Linked DNA regions of Minwuia thermotolerans. The main gene of each other region encodes a partner of the protein of the gene in region 2 in a complex. Links are inferred from orthologs where the notes say so. Each region holds a gene or a part of one and is shown on either strand. Other genes may lie near its edges.

The links. The genes of interacting proteins can lie anywhere in the genome.
Region 1: the proteins of CWC60_RS16925 (region 2) and pnp are in contact, whole or in part, in a cryo-EM structure (PDB 9QH0), measured with the Escherichia coli proteins. The link is inferred for Minwuia thermotolerans from one-to-one orthologs.
Region 3: the proteins of CWC60_RS16925 (region 2) and eno are in contact, whole or in part, in a solved structure (PDB 2FYM), measured with the Escherichia coli proteins. The link is inferred for Minwuia thermotolerans from one-to-one orthologs.

The regions. Positions count from the first base shown.
Region 1 is NZ_PIGG01000026.1:30,140-33,473, forward strand. Bases 361-3,334 are described here. They hold pnp (polyribonucleotide nucleotidyltransferase), read right to left. Parts: upstream 2,944-3,334; coding sequence 778-2,943; downstream 361-777. Other genes in these bases: CWC60_RS05840 (SMP-30/gluconolactonase/LRE family protein), read right to left, coding at 361-671; rpsO (30S ribosomal protein S15), read right to left, coding at 3,068-3,334. Also shown: more of CWC60_RS05840, read right to left, coding at 1-360. UniProt on the Escherichia coli protein: Involved in mRNA degradation. Catalyzes the phosphorolysis of single-stranded polyribonucleotides processively in the 3'- to 5'-direction. Also involved, along with RNase II, in tRNA processing.
Region 2 is NZ_PIGG01000061.1:26,008-29,963, reverse strand. Bases 331-3,566 are described here. They hold CWC60_RS16925 (ribonuclease E/G), read left to right. Parts: upstream 331-708; coding sequence 709-3,366; downstream 3,367-3,566. Also shown: CWC60_RS16930 (N-acetylmuramoyl-L-alanine amidase), read right to left, coding at 1-176; CWC60_RS16920 (3-hydroxyacyl-CoA dehydrogenase NAD-binding domain-containing protein), read right to left, coding at 3,610-3,956. UniProt on the Escherichia coli protein: Endoribonuclease that plays a central role in RNA processing and decay. Required for the maturation of 5S and 16S rRNAs and the majority of tRNAs. Also involved in the degradation of most mRNAs.
Region 3 is NZ_PIGG01000031.1:95,126-98,342, forward strand. The notes cover bases 361-3,217. They hold eno (phosphopyruvate hydratase), read right to left. Parts: upstream 2,498-3,217; coding sequence 1,223-2,497; downstream 361-1,222. Other genes in these bases: CWC60_RS08340 (CaiB/BaiF CoA transferase family protein), read right to left, coding at 361-1,138; kdsA (3-deoxy-8-phosphooctulonate synthase), read right to left, coding at 2,709-3,217. Also shown: more of CWC60_RS08340, read right to left, coding at 1-360. UniProt on the Escherichia coli protein: Catalyzes the reversible conversion of 2-phosphoglycerate (2-PG) into phosphoenolpyruvate (PEP). It is essential for the degradation of carbohydrates via glycolysis.

The DNA.
Region 1 (3,334 bases), on a different replicon or contig from region 2:
AGGCTTTCCCGCAGCGACCCGTCCGGCTCCAGCACGGCGACGCGGCCGCCGAAGGCGACGGCGACAACGACGGCGCCGTCCTCGGCGACGCACAGCCCGTCCGGATGACCGTCCTCGAACTCGGCGAATACCGACCACTCGCCGACCCGGCCGTCGTCGACATCGTAGACCCGGACGATGTTCTTCCGGGCGTCCGAATGGTAGAGCCGCTTGCCGTCGGGCGAGAAGCCCATGCCGTTGGTCAGCATGACGCCGTCGGAAACCGTCGAGGCGGTGCCATCCAGGTGAATGACATGGAGGTGTCCCGGCCGTTCGGGATCGCCGCTGAAGACCTGGAAGCCGAGCGAGCCGACAAAAAGCCGGCCGGCCGCGTCGGTGGTGAAGTCGTTGAAGCCGATGGCCGTTTCGGTGATGTCCTTGTCCAGCAGGATTTCCGTGCGCGTCCCGTCGAAGCTCTTGAATGCGATGTTGCGTCCGCCGACCACCACGCCGCCGTCGGCATGATGGACCATGCCGCCGATGCCGCGGCGGTGGGGGAGAAGCGTCGTCACCGCGCCGTCACGGCCCAGGGCGTGAACCCCGCCGTTCTGAACGTCGCTGAACAGCAGCCCGCGTTCCGCATCCCACAGCGGCGCCTCGATCAGGCCGTAGCCCGTCGCCAGTTGCTTCATGTCGCATTCCTCCCGCGCGGCATTCTGGGCGAGGGCGTCGGAGCGGGCAAAGAAAAACCCCGGAAGCGGCGCTTCCGGGGTTTCCCGTTCGGTTCTGGCCGTGGCGTCAGTCGCGCCGGCGGGGACGGCGGTCGCCGCCGCCCGAGCGCTCGCGCTGGGGCAGGGGCTCGACGCCCTCCTTCTCGATGCCGGTCTCCTGATCGACATAGCGCATCGACAGGCGCACCTTGCCGCGGTCGTCGACCTCCAGCAGCTTGACGTAGACCTCATCGCCCTCGTTGACGACGTCGGTCACTTTCTCGGTGCGGCCTTCCTGCATCTCGGAGACATGGACCAGGCCGTCGCGACTTCCGAAGAAGTTCACGAAGGCGCCGAAGTCCATGATCTTCACGACCTTGCCCTTGTAGACCGCGCCGGGCTCCGGCTCCGCGACGATGGAATGGATCCAGTCCAGCGCCTTCTGCGCGGCGTCGCCGTCGCTGGAAGCCACCTTCACCGTGCCGTCGTCGTCGATGTCGATCTTGCAGCCGGTGACCTCGGTGATTTCCCGGATCACCTTGCCGCCGGTGCCGATGACGTCGCGGATCTTGTCGGTCGGAACCTTGATCACGGAGATGCGCGGAGCGGTCTCCTTCAGCTCCTCGCGGCCTGCGCTGATCGCCTTGGACATGCAGTCCAGGATGTGGGCGCGGCCCTCATTGGCCTGACCGAGGGCGGTCTTCATGATCTCCTCGGTGATGCCCGCGATCTTGATGTCCATCTGCAGCGAGGTGACGCCCTTCGACGTGCCGGCCACCTTGAAATCCATGTCGCCCAGATGATCCTCGTCGCCGAGGATATCGGACAGGACGGCGTGACGATCGCCTTCCAGGATCAGGCCCATGGCGATGCCGGAGACCGGGCGGCGCAGCGGCACGCCCGCATCCATCATCGCAAGCGAGGTGCCGCAGACGGTCGCCATCGAGGAAGAACCGTTGGATTCCGTCACCTCGGAAACGATCCGGATGGTGTAGGGGAACTCGGTCTTCGACGGCATCAGCGGATGCACCGCCCGCCAGGCCAGCTTGCCGTGGCCGATCTCCCGGCGTCCCGGGCCCAGGCGGAAGCTGGTCTCGCCCACCGAATAGGGCGGGAAGTTGTAGTGCAGCATGAAGTGCTCGCGGCTTTCGCCGGCCAGCGCGTCGATGATCTGCTCGTCCTGGCCGGTCCCCAGTGTGGTGACCACCAGGGCCTGGGTCTCGCCGCGGGTGAACAGCGCCGAACCGTGCGCGCGGGGCAGGATGCCGACCTCGCATTCGATCGGGCGGACCGTGCGGGTGTCGCGGCCGTCGATGCGCTTGCCGGTGTCCAGGATGCCGTTGCGGACGATGTTCTTCTCGAGGTCCTTGAGCGCGGCGCCGACAGCCTGCCGGCCTTCCTCGTGTTCGGCCAGGGCGTCCTTGACCTTCTGCTTGGCCGCCGAGACGGCGTCCTGGCGGGCGGTCTTCTCGCGGATCGTGTAGGCGGCGGCGAGATCGTCGCGGGCGATGCCGGAGATCTGCTCCATCAGAGAGTCGGTGTAGAGCGGCGGCGGCGGGGCCCAGGGCTCCTTCGCGGCCGTCTCGGCCAGGTCGATGATGGCGTCGATGACTTCCTGATAGGCCTTGTGGCCGAACATCACCGCGCCCAGCATTTCGTCCTCGCTGAGCTCGTCGGCCTCCGATTCCACCATCATGACGGCGTCGACGGTGCCGGCCACGACCAGGTCGAGCCGCGAATCGGGCATCTGCTGGCGTGTGGGGTTGAGCACGTACTCGCCGTCCACCATGCCTACGCGGCAGCCGCCCAGCGGGCCCATGAAAGGCAGGCCGGAAATGGTCAGCGCCGCGGAGGCGCCCACCATCGCGGCGACGTCGGGCTCATTCTCCAGATCGTGCTGCAGCACGGTGCAGATGATCTGGGTCTCGTTCTTGAAGCCCGGGGCGAACAGCGGCCGGACGGGCCGGTCGATCAGGCGGCTGGTCAGCGTCTCGCTGTCGGCCGGCCGGCCCTCTCGCTTGAAGAAGCCGCCCGGGATCTTGCCCGCGGCGAAATACTTCTCCTGGTAATTGACGGTCAGCGGGAAGAAATCCAGGTCCGGCTTCGGGGACCTTTCGGCGACGACCGTGCAGAGCACCATGGTTTCGCCATAGGTCACCATCACGGAGCCTGTCGCCTGGCGGGCGACCTTGCCCGTTTCGAGGACCAGCTTGCGCCCGCCCCACTCGATCTCTTTTCGTTTTACCTGAAACATTCTTGCATACCTTCCTTCAGCCCCCCTGGGCTGATCCTGAAACCGGAAGGCGGGGTCCGCCCCTGCGGCCCGCGCCTGTCAGCTTTCCGATTTCCTTGCCCGGCGCGACGGCCGGGCCGCAGCATCAGCGGCGGATTCCGAGACGCTGAATGAGTTCGCGATAGCGCGACTCGTCCTTGCCCCTGACATAGTCAAGCAGCGAGCGCCGCTTGGAGACCAGCATCAGCAGGCCGCGGCGCGAGTGGTTGTCCTTCTTGTGGGTCTTGAAGTGCTCGGTCAGATTGACGATCCGTTCGGTCAGGATCGCGATCTGCACCTCGGGGGAACCCGTGTCGCCGCCTTCGCGGGCAAATTCCTTGATCAGTTCCGACTTGCGTTCGGCAGTGATCGA
Region 2 (3,956 bases):
ACGCGGAAGGGGTCGTCGAGCACGAACAGGTTCCACTCGGCCTCCCCCGAAAGGTCGACGACAACACGCGTCAGACCGACATGCTCACCGGTGCGGACACCCTTGATGAGGCTGGCGGCGCCGGCGGGCGCGGCCGTGAGCACGACGGCGGCGAGGATCGCGAGCAGGCGAATCATCGGGGCCAATATAGCGGCGAATCGCGGCCGCATCGTGGAGGGTGCGGCAATTGTCACAAGGGGCGTCGAGGAGGCTTGCTGAATGGACTCGCAATTTGCTAGTGTCCGATCCGCGAGTTTCAATCGCCCGTACTGCAGCCGCCGGTTTGGCGGGGCGGGACGTTGGTGAAGGATGAACCCCTACGGATAGTCAGCTCGGGTGGCCGGAGAGATTTCCACGATCGAAACGCCTGATTCGGATAGCGTGAATACGGTCGTTCGCTGCCCAAGGTCCAGACGCGGAAGGGCTCTTCCTGTCGAGGCGTTTCTTCGACAGCCACCGGTCGGTGATTGAATCTTAAGTGAAACTGCGAGGCTTCCCGGCCGCCTAGTGGCGGCGGGTCGCACGGCAAGGGACCACGCCCTGGCGCAGCCGATTCATGCGGCGCGACCGTTCGGTGAATGGCGCCCGGCCCTGCAAGCTCCGCGACAACATATGACGGCCGCCGTCCCGTTGCTCGCCCGGACGCGCGCCGCCTAGGAGATTTGGCTTATGGCCACGCGCATGCTGATCGATGCGGCCCATCCTGAGGAAACCCGGGTCGTCATCGTCAAGGGCAACCGACTCGAGGAATTCGATTTCGAGGTCGGCAGCCGCAAGCCCCTGAAGGGCAACATCTATCTCGCCAAGGTTACTCGCGTCGAACCGTCCCTGCAGGCGGCGTTCGTGGAGTTCGGCGGCAACCGCCATGGTTTCCTGGCGTTCAACGAGATCCATCCCGACTACTACCAGATCCCGATCGCCGACCGCGAAGCGTTGCTGGCCGAGCAGCGCAAGGAGGTCGCCCGCGTCGCCGAGCAGGAAGAGGCGGAGATCGCCGAAACCGACGACGACGAGGATGACGGCGGCGATCAGCCGAAGCGCCGCGGCCGTGGCCGCGGCCGGGGCCGCCGCCGTGGCGGCCGCGCCCCTGCATCCGAGAACGGCAATGGCGAGGATGACGCCGAGGGTCCGGTCGAGAGCGTCGGCGGCGACGAGGTCGACGAGGAAGTCTCGCCAAGGCGCATCTCCTCCTCCCGCCCCTACAAGATCCAGGAAGTGATCAAGCGCCGCCAGATCATCCTGGTGCAGGTCGTCAAGGAGGAGCGCGGCAACAAGGGCGCCGCGCTGACCACCTATCTTTCGCTGGCCGGCCGCTACTGCGTCCTGATGCCCAACACCGCCCGCGGCGGCGGCATCAGCCGCAAGATCACCAACGCCCAGGACCGGCGCAAGCTGAAGAGCGTCGTCGGCGAGCTGGAGGTGCCGGAGGGTACGGGCGTCATCGTGCGCACCGCCGGCGCCGCGCGCACGAAATCCGAGATCCGGCGTGACTTCGAGTTCCTGCTCAAGCTTTGGGACGATATCCGGGATCTGACGCTGCAATCGACGGCGCCGGCGCTGGTCTACGAGGAAGCCTCGCTGATCACGCGCGCCATCCGCGACTTCTATTCCAAGGAGATCGAGGAAGTGCTGGTGGCGGGCGAAGAGGGCTACCGCGTCGCCAAGGACTTCATGAAGCGGATCATGCCGTCGCACGCCAAGCGGGTGCAGCCCTATCGCGACCGCATTCCGCTGCTGCACCGCTACCAGGTCGAGCCGCAGCTCGACACCATGTACTCCAAGGAAGTCACCCTGCCGTCTGGCGGCTACATTGTGATCGATTCCGCCGAGGCGCTGGTGGCCGTCGACGTCAACTCCGGCAAGTCGACGCGCGGCCGCTCCGTCGAGGAGACGGCCTACAAGACGAACCTGGAGGCGGCCGAGGAAGTCGCCCGCCAGCTCCGCCTGCGCGATCTGGCCGGGCTGATCGTCATCGACTTCATCGACATGGAGGACCAGCGCAACAACCGCTCGGTCGAGCGCAAGCTCAAGGAATGCCTGAAGGTCGACCGGGCGCGCATCCAGGTCGGACGCATCAGTCATTTCGGCCTGCTCGAGATGTCGCGCCAGCGGCTCCGTCCGGGCGTGCAGGACGTCAACATGGAGACCTGCCCCCATTGCGGCGGCAGCGGGCGCGTGCGCTCGATCGATTCGGCCTCGCTGCACATCCTGCGGGCCATCGAGGAGGAGGGCATCCGCGACCGCTCCGCCGAGATCCTGGTGAACATGCCGACGGCGATCGCGATCTATGTGATCAACAACAAGCGCCACGCCCTGGCGGAGATCGAGCAGCGCTACGGCTTCCGCGTCGAGATCGCTGCCGACGAGGAGCTGCTTGCGCCCGATTTCCGCATCGAGCGGGTGACCGCCAAGGAGCCTGGCGCCGAGGCGCTGGACGAAAGCTGGCGTCAGCCCATCGAGCCCGAGGAGGCCGAAGAAGCGGACGAAGCCGAGGAGGCCGAAGAGGCCGACGAGGCGGAGGAGCGTGACGGGGACGACGCGCAGGACGGCGACGAGGAGCGCGGCGGACGCCGCCGGCGGTCCTCCCGCCGTCGCCGCCGTGGCGGCGGCCAGCAGCCTGAAGAGAGCGGCGACAAGGACGGCGAGAGCAGAGACAAGGACGGCGAGAGCACCCGCGCCGAGGAATCGCAGCCGAAGTCCGGAGCCGACGAAGGCGGCGCCTCCGACGATGACGAGGACGAGGATGGCAAGCGCCGTCGCCGGGGCCGCCGTGGCGGCCGCCGCCGGCGGGGCCGCAGGAGCGATGGCGAGGATTCGCCCTTCGTGATGGCCGCCGCGGTGCCGAATGACGAGGACGCCGAGGAAATCCAGCCCACGGGCGGCGAGGAACCGGCGGCCGACGACAACGAGGCCGAGCCGGCCGCGACTGCCGAGGAGCCGGTGAACGAGGAAGCGCCGGCGGAAGAGGCGGTGAACGAGGAGGTTCCGGCCGCCGCCGAGGCTGCCGAACCGGCGCCGCGTCCGGCCACCGGGTCCGAGCCCGAAGCCGTTCAGACCGACGCTCGGGCGGACGCGGACCAGGAACCCGCCGCGCCGGCGGACGGGACCCCGGCCGAAGCCGGGGAGACAGCCGGTGCCGAGCCCGTTACCGAGGCCGAGCCGGAACCGGCGCAGGCCGCGGAAGAGAAGACCGAAGAAAGCGTCGATGCCGCCCGGCCCGTGGAAGTGGCGCAACCCGCCAACGAGGACGAGCCGGAGCCGGCCGAGGAAGTGGCCGACGCCGGACCGCCCAAGCGCGGCTGGTGGCGGCGGCGCCCGCGGAACTGAACCGCAGAACCAGACCGAAGAAAGGCCCCGGCGTCGCCGCCGGGGCCTTTTTCTTTCCGGGCAGTCGGTCCGCGGCGCGCAGGCCCGTCCCCCACCTCCGGGCAGTCGGTCCGCGGCGCGCAGGCCCGTCCCCCACCCCGGCCCTCCCCCTTCCCGAAGGGGGAAGGTGGCCCGCTTCAGCGGGACGGGCGGGGGATCATTCGGCGCATGACCGTGACCGGCCGGAACGCCGGTTGAAGCAGCTCAACGTGTGAAGTCCTTGAAGCCCTTGCCCTGGGCCACGAGATCCTCGATCAGCTTCGCCGGCTTCCACTCGTCCTCGCCGGAGATCTCGTGGAAATGGCGGATGCGCGCCAGAACCTTGTCCAGGCCGACATGGTCGGCGTAGTGCATCGGCCCGCCGCGATGTTTCGGGAAGGCGTAGCCGTAGACATAGGTGATGTCGATGTCGACCGGCCGGATGGCGATGCCCTCCTCCAGGATCTTCGCGCCCTCGTTGACCAGGGCGTAGATGCAGCGTTCCAGGATTTCCTCGTCGCTGACCGCGCGGCGCTTGAGCCCGGCTTCGGCCGCATGCTTCTCGATCAGTT
Region 3 (3,217 bases), on a different replicon or contig from region 2:
AGGCCTTCAGCCGTTCGATCTCATCGCCGGTAAAGCCCCACTCGGTCAGCACCTCGTCGGTGTTCTGACCCGGATCGGGCGCGACCGTCGGCCGGCCGTTGGGCGTGCGGGAGAAGCGCGGCGCGGCGTTCGGCTGCACCACCCCGTCTATGTCGATGAAGGTCTCGCGCGCCTTGTTGTGCGGATGCTCCGGCGCTTCGTCCATATCCAGAACCGGCGCGAAACAGACGTCGGAACCTTCCATGATCTCCGTCCATTCGTCGCGGGTCTTCGTCCTGATGACCTTCCCGAGCTTTTCCGAATATTCGGGCCATTTTTCCGGGTTCATCTGCTCCGACATCTCCGCGGGGTCGATGCCGGTCTTCTCGAGCAGTTCGGCGTAGAACTTCTTCTCGATGGAGCCGATGGAGACGTACTTGCCGTCCTTCGTCTCGTAGACGTCGTAGAAATGCGCGCCGGTGTCCAGGATGTTGGAGCCTCGCTCCTGCTTCCAGCGCCCGGCCGCCTTCATGCCGTAGATCGCAGTCATCAGGTTGGAGGCGCCGTCGATCATCGCCGCGTCGACCACCTGGCCGTTGCCGGATTCCCTGGCCTCGATCACCGCAGCGAGACAACCGAAGGCGAGGTAGAGCGCACCGCCGCCGAAATCGCCGACCAGGTTGAGCGGCGGCACCGGCCCGCTGTCGCTGCGCCCGATGGCGTGCAGCGCGCCGGTGAGCGCGATGTAGTTCATGTCATGTCCGGCCGCGTGTGCGATCGGCCCTGTCTGGCCCCAGCCGGTGACGCGGCCGTAGACCAGCTGCGGATTGCGCGCCCAGCATTCGTCGGGCCCCAGGCCGAGACGCTCGGTGACGCCCGGACGCATGCCCTCGATCAGGATGTCGGCCTTCTCGACCAGGCTGAGCACCGTCTCGACGCCTTCGGAGGTCTTGAGATTCGCCGCCACCGACCGCTTGGAACGGTTGAGCAGGTCCCACTTGTTGCTGCCCCGGTCAATGCCGAGATCCGCCGCCTCCTGGCGGTCGATGCGGATGACGTCGGCGCCCAGATCGCCGAACAGCATGCCGCACATCGGCCCCGGGCCGATGCCCGCCAGTTCGACTACCTTGATCCCGCTGAGGGGTCCCTGACCGCGCATGATTGTTTCCTCCCCGTGCAAACCACTTGCTGAGGCGGAGAGTGCCCGCTTATCGGGCCCCACTCAAGGCGGCTTTCGCGCGCCTCACACCCGCAGGATGGAACGGCCGGCGTAGATCCCGTCGGGGCCGAGCTGATCCTCGATGCGGAGAAGCTGGTTGTACTTGGCCGTCCGGTCGGAGCGGGCCAGCGAGCCGGTCTTGATCTGGCCGCAGTTGGTGGCGACCGCCAGGTCGGCGATCGTCGAGTCCTCGGTTTCGCCCGAACGGTGCGACATCACCGCGGTATAGGCGGCCGTGTGCGCCAGTTCGACCGCCTCGAGCGTCTCGGAGAGGGTGCCGATCTGGTTGACCTTGACCAGGATCGAGTTCGCCACGTCGCGCGCAATACCGTCAGCCAGCCGCTCCGGATTGGTGACGAACAGGTCGTCGCCGACAAGCTGGATCCTGTCGCCCAGACGCTCGGTCAGCGCCGCCCAGCCGACCCAGTCGTCCTCGGCGCAGCCATCCTCGATGGAGATGATCGGATAGCGGGAACAGAGGTCGGCGTAGTATTCGACGATGCCTTCGGCGTCGAGCGACTTGCCCTCGCCTTTCAGCTCGTAGCGGCCGTTCTCGAAGAACTCCGTCGACGCGGCGTCGAGCGCCAGGAACACGTCCTCGCCCGGCAGATAGCCGGCGGCGGCGATCGACGACATAATGAAACCAAGGACTTCGTCGGCGCTTTTCAGAGATGGCGCGAAACCGCCCTCGTCGCCGACATTGGTGTTGTGGCCGGCGTCCTGCAGCCGCTTCTTCAGCGAGTGGAAGATCTCGGCGCCGCAGCGAAGCGCCTCGGAAAAGGTCTCCGCGCCGACCGGCATGATCATGAATTCCTGGATATCGATCGGATTGTCGGCGTGGGCGCCGCCATTCAGGATGTTCATCATCGGCACCGGCAGGGTGCGCGCAGAGACGCCGCCGACATAGCGGTAGAGCGGCTGCATCAGCGCGTCGGAGGCCGCCCGCGCCGCGGCCAGGCTGACGCCAAGGATGGCATTGGCGCCGAGACGCGACTTGTTGGGCGTCCCGTCCAGCTCGATCAGCATGCGGTCGATGGCGAGCTGGTCGGTAGCGTCCATGCCGGAGATGGCGGAGAAGATTTCGCCATTGACCGCCTCGACGGCCTGGCGCACGCCCTTGCCGCCATAGCGCTCATCGCCGTCGCGCTTCTCGACGGCCTCGTAGGCGCCCGTGGAAGCCCCCGACGGCACCATGGCCCGGCCGAACCCGCCGGTCTCCAGATGCACCTCGACCTCGACGGTCGGGTTGCCGCGGCTGTCGAGTATCTCGCGGCCAATGATGTCGATGATGGCGGTCATCGGAACCCTCACTATGGCTTGTTGTCTTGTTTTCCTGCTGTCCGGCGGTCAGGCGAAACCGAGGCGCTGCAAGAGGTAAACCAGCAGGGCGAAAATGACAAAGGCGATCATGGGCGCGCGGGCAAAGCGCCACACCTAGCGCCAGTCCGGCGGGCCCTTGCGGAAACGCGGCGACTCGCGGTGGGGCTGGCGCGGGCGGCGGTCCATCGCCTCAGAGCGACTTGGCGAGCCCGTCGAAACGCTTCAGCGTGGCGATCAGACCCTCGAGCTGGTCCAGCGGCACCATGTTCGGTCCGTCCGACGGCGCGTGGTCCGGGTCCTGATGGGTCTCCATGAAGATCGCCGCGACCCCCACGGCGGCTGCGGCCCGCGCCAGACAGGGCACGAAGCGCCGGTCGCCGCCGGAACTGCCGCCCTGCCCACCCGGCTGCTGCACCGAGTGCGTGGCGTCGAACACCACCGGGCAGCCGGTCTGTTCCGCCATGATCGGCAGGCTACGGAAATCGGTGACGAGCGTGTTGTAGCCGAAGCTGGCGCCGCGTTCGCAGACCGAGACGTTGCCGTTGCCGGTGGAGCGGATCTTGTCGACCACGTTGACCATGTCCCAGGGCGCCAGGAACTGGCCCTTCTTCACGTTGATGGCGCAGCCCGTCTCCCCGGCGGCGAGCAACAGGTCCGTCTGGCGGCAGAGAAAGGCCGGAATCTGCAGCACGTCGACAT